DNA from 2 places in the Desulfonatronum lacustre DSM 10312 genome. Region 2 is predicted to be linked to the other one. Evidence: predicted binding sites of a transcription regulator. Region 2 holds the regulator's gene; the other holds the start of a gene.
What was found. The regulator sigma-54, encoded in region 2, starts transcription at its own class of promoters, with help from an activator protein. The targets are predictions, from matches to a motif close to CTGGCACGGNNNNTGCTT.
Positions count from the first base shown of each region.

Region 1: fliR (flagellar biosynthetic protein FliR) is a predicted target of sigma-54. The motif match lies at 2,269-2,286, and genes of this name have one in related genera.

Region 1 is NZ_KI912608.1:2,111,326-2,115,743, reverse strand. Features, by position in the region: gene flhA (flagellar biosynthesis protein FlhA) at 1-92, opposite strand, end outside; gene flhB (flagellar biosynthesis protein FlhB) at 189-1,256, opposite strand; gene fliR (flagellar biosynthetic protein FliR) at 1,317-2,096, opposite strand; gene DESLA_RS0110010 (HDOD domain-containing protein) at 2,408-3,604, shown strand; gene DESLA_RS21765 (response regulator) at 3,614-4,418, shown strand, end outside.
Region 2 is NZ_KI912608.1:1,740,340-1,744,757, reverse strand. Features, by position in the region: gene DESLA_RS0108220 (LptA/OstA family protein) at 4-564, shown strand; gene DESLA_RS0108215 (LptA/OstA family protein) at 565-1,128, shown strand; gene lptB (LPS export ABC transporter ATP-binding protein) at 1,125-1,850, shown strand; gene rpoN (RNA polymerase factor sigma-54) at 1,914-3,347, shown strand; gene hpf (ribosome hibernation-promoting factor, HPF/YfiA family) at 3,421-3,966, shown strand; gene DESLA_RS0108195 (PTS sugar transporter subunit IIA) at 3,970-4,418, shown strand, end outside.

The DNA.
Region 1 (4,418 bases), 370 kb from region 2:
ATGGTCACCACGCCGCCGGCCAGGAAGATGTTCCCGTATCCGGAGAAACGGGAGTAGTCGATATTGCTGAGGCTGATCGCGGCTTGAGCCATGGTTTTGACGCTCGTCCTTTAGGGCAGGATGCTCTGTTTGCGGTAATCTTTAAGCATGTTGCGAGTGGAACTCGTCGGATTCTCTTTGCCCGGCGATTACCTGCGCCGGAATTTTGGCAACTGGGCCAGGATGGAGGCCACGGCCTGGAACAGTTCCTCGGGGATCATCCGGCCGACCTCAACGCTTTTATACAAGGCCTGTGCCAGGGGCTTGTTCTCCCGGATGGGGATGTTGTGCTCCTGGGCGATCTCCCGGATTTTCGCGGCCATGAAGTCCGCTCCCTTGGCCAGGACCATGGGCGACGGGGCCTCCAGCGGGTTGTAGCGTAGGGCTATGGCCAGGTGGGTCGGGTTGGTGATGACCACGTCGGCTTTGGGCACGCTCTCCATCATCCGCTTTTGCATCACGGCCATCATTTTTTGACGCTGCTTGTTCTTGATGGCTTGATCGCCTTCGGCCTGCTTCCGTTCGTCCTTGACCTCGTCTTTGGTCATTTTCAGGTTTTCCTCGTAATCCCAGCGGGTGTAGGCCAAATCCGCGATGGCGATGATCAGCATGGGTATCAGGGCGTAGATGACCATTTTCGCGCCGGTGATCAGCATGTAGCTGGCTACGGTCAGTGCGTCCTGATAAAAGAGAGGAATGAAATTCGGGGATTCCATTTTCAGTACAAGGTAAGGTGCGAACCCCACGACAATGACCATGAACAGGCTGCGCAGCAGGCGGACCACGGTCTGGGTGCTGATGAATAGTCGCTTTATACCAGCGACGATATTGAGTTTTTTCCAAAAGTTGGACAGTTCGAAGACCTTCAAGGTCCAGAGATGGCCGACTTGCAGGCGCACGGTCAGGAACGCCACCAGCGCACAGGTGAACATCACCGGCAGGACCATCACCGCGATACGCCAGGAGACCGTCTGGAAGAGCAAGTAGACGGTTTCCGGGGTGAATTCAGTGAGTAGATTTTGGCTGAACGTCCAGACGAAAAGGTCGTTCATCTGGTTGACCATGATTTGGATCATGAACAGCAGGGCGAGAAAGCCTCCCAGCAGCACCGTGACCTTGGGCAACTCCTGACTTTTGGGGACATTGCCCTTTTCCCTGGCCTTGTCGCGCTGTTTCGGGGTGGCTTCTTCGGTTCTACTCGGATCGCTCTGGGGCATGGTCCGGCCTTTAGCTCCTCTTCGTTTAGTCTATGTTGCGTGAAGCAACGCGGGAAACGCTCAGCGTCCGCTGAGCATGACGCCCTGGAACATGGAGCCGAGCATCAGAATGAAGTCCTGCACGTAGAGCCCCATGATTGTGAACATGGTGCCGAGAAACAGAAATCCCACGGCGATTTTCAGGGGAAAGCCGACGAAGATCACGTTCATCTGCGGCGCGGCCTTGGCCACCAGGCCCAGGGCCAGGTCGATCAGAAACAGGGCCACCATCACCGGGCTGGCAATCTTGACCGCCAGGATGAATATCTGGCTGGAAAAGCGGATCATTTGTTCAGATAGTGCCGGCGTGAGCAACAGCCCGCCCGGAGGAACAAGAGTGAAGCTGTGGGTCAGGGCGTGGAGCAGATGCAGGTGCCCGTTGAGGCTTAGAAAAATGAGCAGGGAGGTCATGTACAGGAAGTGGGCGGTCACGGCCATGCTGACCCCGGAACTGGGGTCCACGACACTGACCATGGCAAAGCCCATCTGAAAGCCGATCAACTGCCCGCCGGTCTGGATGGCGGCGAACAGCACCCGAACGATCAGCCCCAGGGCTAGCCCCAAGATCAGTTCGCCCAGGATCATCAAGGCGATCATGATGGGGTGGGCCGGGAAATAGTCCGCTGAAAACGCCAGGTGCGGCCAAAGCCCCAGGGCCAGGACCAAACACAAGGCCGCCTTTGCCGGCAGGGGAATGTTTTCCCCGCCGAAAAACGGCAGCATGAAGACGATCAGGCTGATTCGGAACAGCGTCAGAAAAAAGCTGAGATAAATCCTGGGATCAAAGGAGAACAGGTCCATTGCCGGAGCGAAGCAAGTTTTGGACCATCGATTCGCTTCGTTCTTGATGAGCCGATAAAACGGCGTCGCTTCCATGGCGAGAATTTCATGGTCGGGATTTCTTTGCCAGGAGACAGGGAGATCGATATGAATTACATTCTTTCCATTCGAGCGTGGTTATCGTGGTCATCGTGGCCAGGGACCATGCCATTGTCGGGGGGCCGGTTCTTTTTGTAACCGTAAGCAAACAATCAAGCACCGCAGGGGTTTTTTGCATGGGATGGGTCGGCGTTGAATGCCTTGAAGAGGGTATGATTTTAGGAGCTGATCTCGTGACCTCGGATGGGCGTTTTTTGTTGCCCCAGGGTATGGTGTTGCAGGATCGTCATATCAAGACCGGTAAGGCATGGGGAGTCCGGCGGGTGGATATTCTCGGTCTGGACCAGGACCAGGCGAACGCGGCCAGGGTGAACGAGATCGGTCCGGAGTATCTGGAACAAAGCCGGTTGCTGCTGGAGCCGTTCCTGCGTTGCGTGACGGATGATCATCCCGGGATACGGGAAATCGTCCGCGTCACGGTGGAACGGGCGGCCTTGGAACTGGCCGCGGGCGAGCAACCTGAACGATGTATGGAGGGTCAGCTCCCCGCGCCGGATCATCGTGTCACGCGGTCCGAAGATGGCGAAGAGGCGGCCGAAAAGTTGGTTCAGATCCAGGAGAAACTGGTCACTTTGCCTGCTGTATACGGGCGAATCATGGAGGTTCTGGAGTCGCCTTACAGCTCCGCCTTTCATATCGCCGAGTTGGTGAGCAAGGACAGCAGCCTGTCCGCGAAACTGCTCAAGCTGGTCAACAGCCCGCTGTACGCGTTTCCGTCCCGGATCGATTCCATTTCCCGAGCCGTGGCCTTGTTGGGTACCAGGGAATTGTCTTCTCTGGCCCTGGGTCTTTCCGTGGTCAGTGCCTTTGAAGGCATTCCCGTGGCGACGCTGAACATGAAGCAGTTCTGGAAGCACAGCGTCAGCGCAGCGGTATATGCCGGCCTGATCGCCGCTCATGCACGGGGGGCTTCGCGGGAGCGCTGCTTCACTGGTGGACTCCTGCACGATCTGGGCTGGCTGGTCATGCTCAGCAAAATGCCTGGAGCATGCGCCCAGGTCATGTTTTTGTCCCGGACCCAAGGTGCTCCCCTGTACCAGGTGGAGCAAGAATTACTCGGCTTTGACCATGCCCAGGTCGGAGGGATGCTTTGCCGGAAGTGGCGCTTGCCGGACAGCCTGACGGAAATGATTCGCTTTCATCATGCTCCGGAGCAGGCCTCCGTGCCGCTTGAGGCCGGCATCGTGCATCTGGCCAATATCCTGGCCGTGGCCGTCGGAGTCGGCGCCAGCGGTCAGGGGGTGCTTCCTCCGCTCTCCGACTCGGCCTGGGACCTGGTCGGCATGTCCCCCTGCGACATCGGTCCCCTGGTCCGGCAGGCCGATCGCCAGGTCGCGGATATTCTTCACGTATTTCTCCTGGGCGGCTAGGTGAACCTCATGCAGTCAAACGAAGACCGTATCCAAATCCTGGAGACCGAGGTTCATTTTTTACGCGAACAGCGCCGCCAATCCGTGGAGGCGTTGGAAATGGCCGCCGGTCTGGGACATTTCGAGACGCCCTTGCTCCAGGTCGCGGATGAGCATGCCGTGCTCAAGGAAATCGCCGAAAAGGCCCGTGGTTTGATCGACCTGCGGGCGGTTTCCTTTTTTCTGGTGCAGCCGGACCATTCCTTTGCCGGAGCGTTTTGTGACCCTCCGGAGTATGCTGCGTTCCTGGACCGGGAGGTCGACGGGCTCATCGACGACTACTCCTTCTCCAGAATCCTGCGCCGAGGGCGGCCCGAAATTCTGTCCGCAAGCAGCCGGGACATGCGCCTGGTCCTGCACACGTTGGCCACGCCGACCAGGATTCGAGGCATGTTCGTCGGCATCCTGGGTCAGGATCCGAGCACGATTCCAGACACCCATCACGCCTTGCTGTCTATTCTCCTTCTGGCTGGAGCCGCGGCCCTGGAGGGGCTGGAGGCCTACCAACGGCTGCGAGACCGACAGCGCGAACTCGCCCACCAAGCCGAAGACGCCACCCGTCGGTACCAGGAAATCGTCTCGGGGGCGCCGCTGGGTATTTTTCAGGCCACTCCGGAAGGCCGCTACCTTTTTGTCAATCCCGAATACGCAAGGCTGGCCGGGTACGTCGACCCGGATGAGATGGTCGCTCAGGTTTCGGATATCGCCGCGCAGCTTTATGCCGATCCGGCGGACCGGGAGCGCTACAAAGAGCATCTACGTCGATACGGTCGGA
Region 2 (4,418 bases):
GGCGTGCGTCGGAAAGTCATTGCCGGAGCGTTGATCCTGTTCGTGCTTGGTTTGTATTTCTTTTCCGGTGATGCACCCGAGGAGCGGCGTACCGTCGGTCCCATCGCCGGCGGAGCGGACACGGACGTGAGCATGAGCGGCGTGGAGATGCGCCTGGGCCAGGAGGGGCGAACCCTGTGGACCCTGCGGGCTCTGTCCGCGTCCTACGACCAAGGCCAACAGATGGTGTTGCTCAACGCCCCGACCATCGTAAAAAGTCTGGATGGTCGGGACATTCCCGTGATCGTCAGCGCCCCCCTGGGGGAGGTGGATCAGGCCACCAGCGATATCCGGCTTTGGTCCGGAGTGCATATGGAATATGGTCCGACGTATCTCAATTCCGACGAGGCTGTTTTCGTTCAGGTGGATGAAACCATTTTTCTGCACGGTGACATCCTCCTGGACCGCCAAGGACTGCAATTGCGCTCGAAGCGGGGCGACGTTGACCTGCACACCTGGGTGGTCAACGCCGAGGGCGGAGTGGAAGTGATCATTGCCAAAGACAGTTTCGGACACGGGTTGTAAATGGAAACTCGGTTTTCATTGACCTGGCTTTTGCGGGTCACGTTTCCGGTCGTTTTTGTGGCGCTGTTCCTGTTTCCGGGTTGGAGTTCTTCGGCGGAAGAGCAGGCCATCCCGACGCGGATCACGTCCGAGCGGCTGCGCTACTCCCATCGCGATCACCAGATCGAGTTCATGGGGGACGTGCGGGTGGACAGGCCGAATTTTCAGCTCCGTTCGGAGCGGCTGGTAGTGCTTTTGCGAACCCTTCCCCGGGAGGCTCGACCCGAGGGCATGGCTCCGGAACAGGACATGGAAGCTCAAGTGGACATTGAACAAATGATCGCTTTTGGCCAGGTCTTTCTGAAGCACGAGGACCGTGTCGGCCACGGCGACATGGCCACCTATTGGGTGGACCAGAGCGTCCTGCGTCTGGAAGGCAACGCCCGGGTGGAAGAAGGCGGGACCCGGTTGGAAGGCAACGTGATCACGCTCAATGTTGAAGAAAGAGAGGTGGATGTGCAGGGACGCACCGATCGTCGAGTGGAAGGAATGTTTCTTTTGCCTCGGGAACAGGGGGCGCGGTGAAGGCCCTTCTCTCCGGCAAGAGTCTGCGCAAAAGCTTCGGCCAGAAAGAGGTGGTCCGGGATATTTCCATCCGGGTCGAGCAGGGGGAGATCGTCGGCCTTTTAGGTCCCAACGGAGCCGGGAAAACCACCACGTTCTACATGCTGGTCGGGGTGATCAAGCCCACCAGCGGGGTGGTGGACCTGGACGGAAAGCGGATCACCACTTGGCCGCTGCATGAGCGGGCCCGGCTGGGGCTGAGCTACCTGCCCCAGGAGAGTTCGGTCTTCAAAAAGCTGACCGTGATGCAGAATTTGCGGATCATCCTGGAGTACACGGACTTCACCCCGGCCATGCAGCGCAGAAAGGCCGAGGCCCTGCTGGAGGAACTGGGCATCTCCAAACTGGCCGACCAGAAGGCCATGTTTCTCTCCGGCGGGGAGCGCCGCCGTCTGGAAATCGCCCGGGCCCTGATCCGGAATCCGAAATTTATGTTGCTGGACGAACCCTTCGCGGGTATCGACCCCCTGGCCGTGGACGACATCCAGGAGATCGTGATGTCCCTCAAGGAGCGGGGGATCGGTGTGTTGATTTCGGATCACAACGTCCGCGAAACGCTGAAGATTTGCGACAGAGCATCCATCGTCTTCGAAGGACGGGCCATTTTTGAAGGGTCTCCGGAAGCCATCGTGGCCGATTCCATCGCTCGGAAAGTTTACCTCGGTGAGGACTTTTGCTTATGATTGATCAACAATCGGGATTGGCGTTCCAACCGGTCAGCCCGGTCATGGAGGCGAAAACGCGACATGGCTCTTGAACTGCGCCAGCAACTGAAGTTGACGCAGCAGTTGGTGATGACCCCCCAACTGCAACAAGCCATCAAGCTGCTTCAGCTTTCCAGGCTGGAGCTGGTGGAAAGCATCCAGCAGGAATTGCTGGAGAATCCCGTATTGGAGATCGCGCCGGAAGGCATCGATGAGACGGTGGAGACCCCGATAAAAGACCCTGCCGAGGATCGGTTCCAGTCCGTCAACGTCGAGGAGCCCCGGCAGCTTCACGATTCGGAGTGGCAGGACTACCTGGGAGAATTTTCCAGCATCAGTCGACAGATCCAGGGCCGGGACTGGGAAGTCCCGGAAGAGGGCATGAGTTTCGAGGCCCGGCTGGCCGGCAAGTCCACGCTGATCGGCCATCTTTCCTGGCAGTTGCGGCTTTCGGCCTTGTCGGAGCGGGAATTGGCCGTCAGCGAGGTGATCCTTGGCAACCTGGATGCCGTGGGGTATCTTTGCGAATCCATTGAGGACATCGCCGCCATGGCCGGCTGCGAGACGGAGGAGGCGGAGCGGATCCTGCGGATCATGCAACGCCTGGACCCCGTGGGGGTCTGCGCTAGGAACCTGCGGGAGTGCCTGCTGGTCCAGATGGACGAACTGGGGCTGGACGACCCGATTCTGGTCTCCCTGGTCAAGGATCATCTGGAGGAGCTGGAAAAACGTCGCTACAAGCCGTTGGCCAAGAAGTTCAAGCTCTCCATGGAGGAAATCAAACACTACCTGGACTGCATCCAGCGCCTGGACCCCATGCCCGGCAAGAGCTTCGGCTCCGATGATCCTCAGTTCACCAGCCCGGACGTTTACATCCTCCAGCACGGCGGCGATTTCATCGTGGTTCTGAACGAGGACGAGATACCGGGTTTGATGGTCAATGAGGCCTACGCCAAGGAGCTGTCCGTTCACGACAAGGGGACCAGGGACTACATTCAGGAAAAGGTCCGATCCGCTCACTGGTTGATGAAAAGCCTGTACCAGCGCCAGCGGACCCTGCACAAGGTCGCCGAAAGCATCGTCCGGTTCCAGATTGATTTTTTTCGCCATGGGGTGACGCATCTGAAGCCGATGATCCTCAAGGATGTGGCCCTGGACATCAACATGCACGAGTCCACGGTCAGCCGGATCACGACCAGCAAATACATGAGCACGCCCCATGGAACGTATGAACTGAAATTTTTCTTCAACAGCGCCCTGGGTATGGACGACGGGTCGGAGGCCGGCTCGGAAAGCGTCAAGGCGGAGATCAAGAAGCTGATTTCCGAAGAGGACCCCAAGCGTCCGCTCAGCGACGAACTGATCTCGCAACTTTTGAAAAAGTCCCTGGGCGTGAACATCGCCCGCCGTACCGTGGCCAAGTACCGCATGGCGTTGAACATCGAGTCGTCTTCCAAGCGCAAGGCCATTTTTTAGCCATCCCGGATGCTCCCAACGGAGCGAACAACCTCAAACCAACCCAGAACCCGTTTTACTTCGGAGGTGTCGCATGGAAATAACTTTTACTTTCAAGAATTTCGAGCCGTCCAATCACCTCAAGGGCTACGCCGGCGAGCGTTTCAATAAAATCAACCGTTACCTGCGTCCTGAAGATCAGGGCGAACTGGCCGTCAACCTTTCCGTGGAAAAGTATCGGCATATGGCCGAGGTGATCCTCACGGGCAAGGACATGCATTTCTCCGCCACCACCGAAAGCGAGGACATGTACTCCACCATCGACCTGGTCCTGGACAAGCTCGAGGCTCAGGTGCGCAAGACCAAAGAGAAGAACAAGGACCATCGTCGCGGTCAGAAGAGCCAGTCCGCGCGGGTGGACGTGATCACCTTTACCCAGGACGAGACCGGCAAGCGGGCCCAGACCATCACGGAAACCGACAATTTCGAGCCCAAGCCCATGTCCGTGGACGAGGCGGCCATGCAATTGGAAGCCCTGGGCAACGATTTCCTGGTTTTCTTCAACGCGGACATCGAGCGCGTCAACGTCATCTACCGCCGGAAAAGCGGCGATTTCGGTCTGATCGACCCGGGTATCTAGTCGATGGTCCTCAAGGATTTCTTGAGCAAGGACTTGCTGCTCCCCGATTTGCAAGCCAGGAACAAGACGGAAGTGCTGGCGGAATTGGTCGCCGTGCTGGCCCAAAACGTGCCGAGTCTGGATGCCGAGGCGGCCTTTCGGGTGCTCAAGGACCGGGAAAGTCTCGGGAGCACGGGCATCGGCGAAGGAGTGGCCATTCCCCACGGCAAGCTGGAGGGGCTGGACAGGATCGTGCTGGTGGTCGGACGCAGTTCCGAAGGCGTGGATTTCGACGCCCTGGACCGCAAACCGTGCCATATTTTTTTCATGGTCCTGGCCCCGGAACAGGTCGCCGGAATGCACCTGCGCATCCTGGCGTCCATCACCCGGCTGCTCAAGGACGAGACCTTTCGGCATGCCTTTCTCACGGCCCAGGACAAGGAGCTTTTCTGGGACGCCCTCAGTTCGGCGTG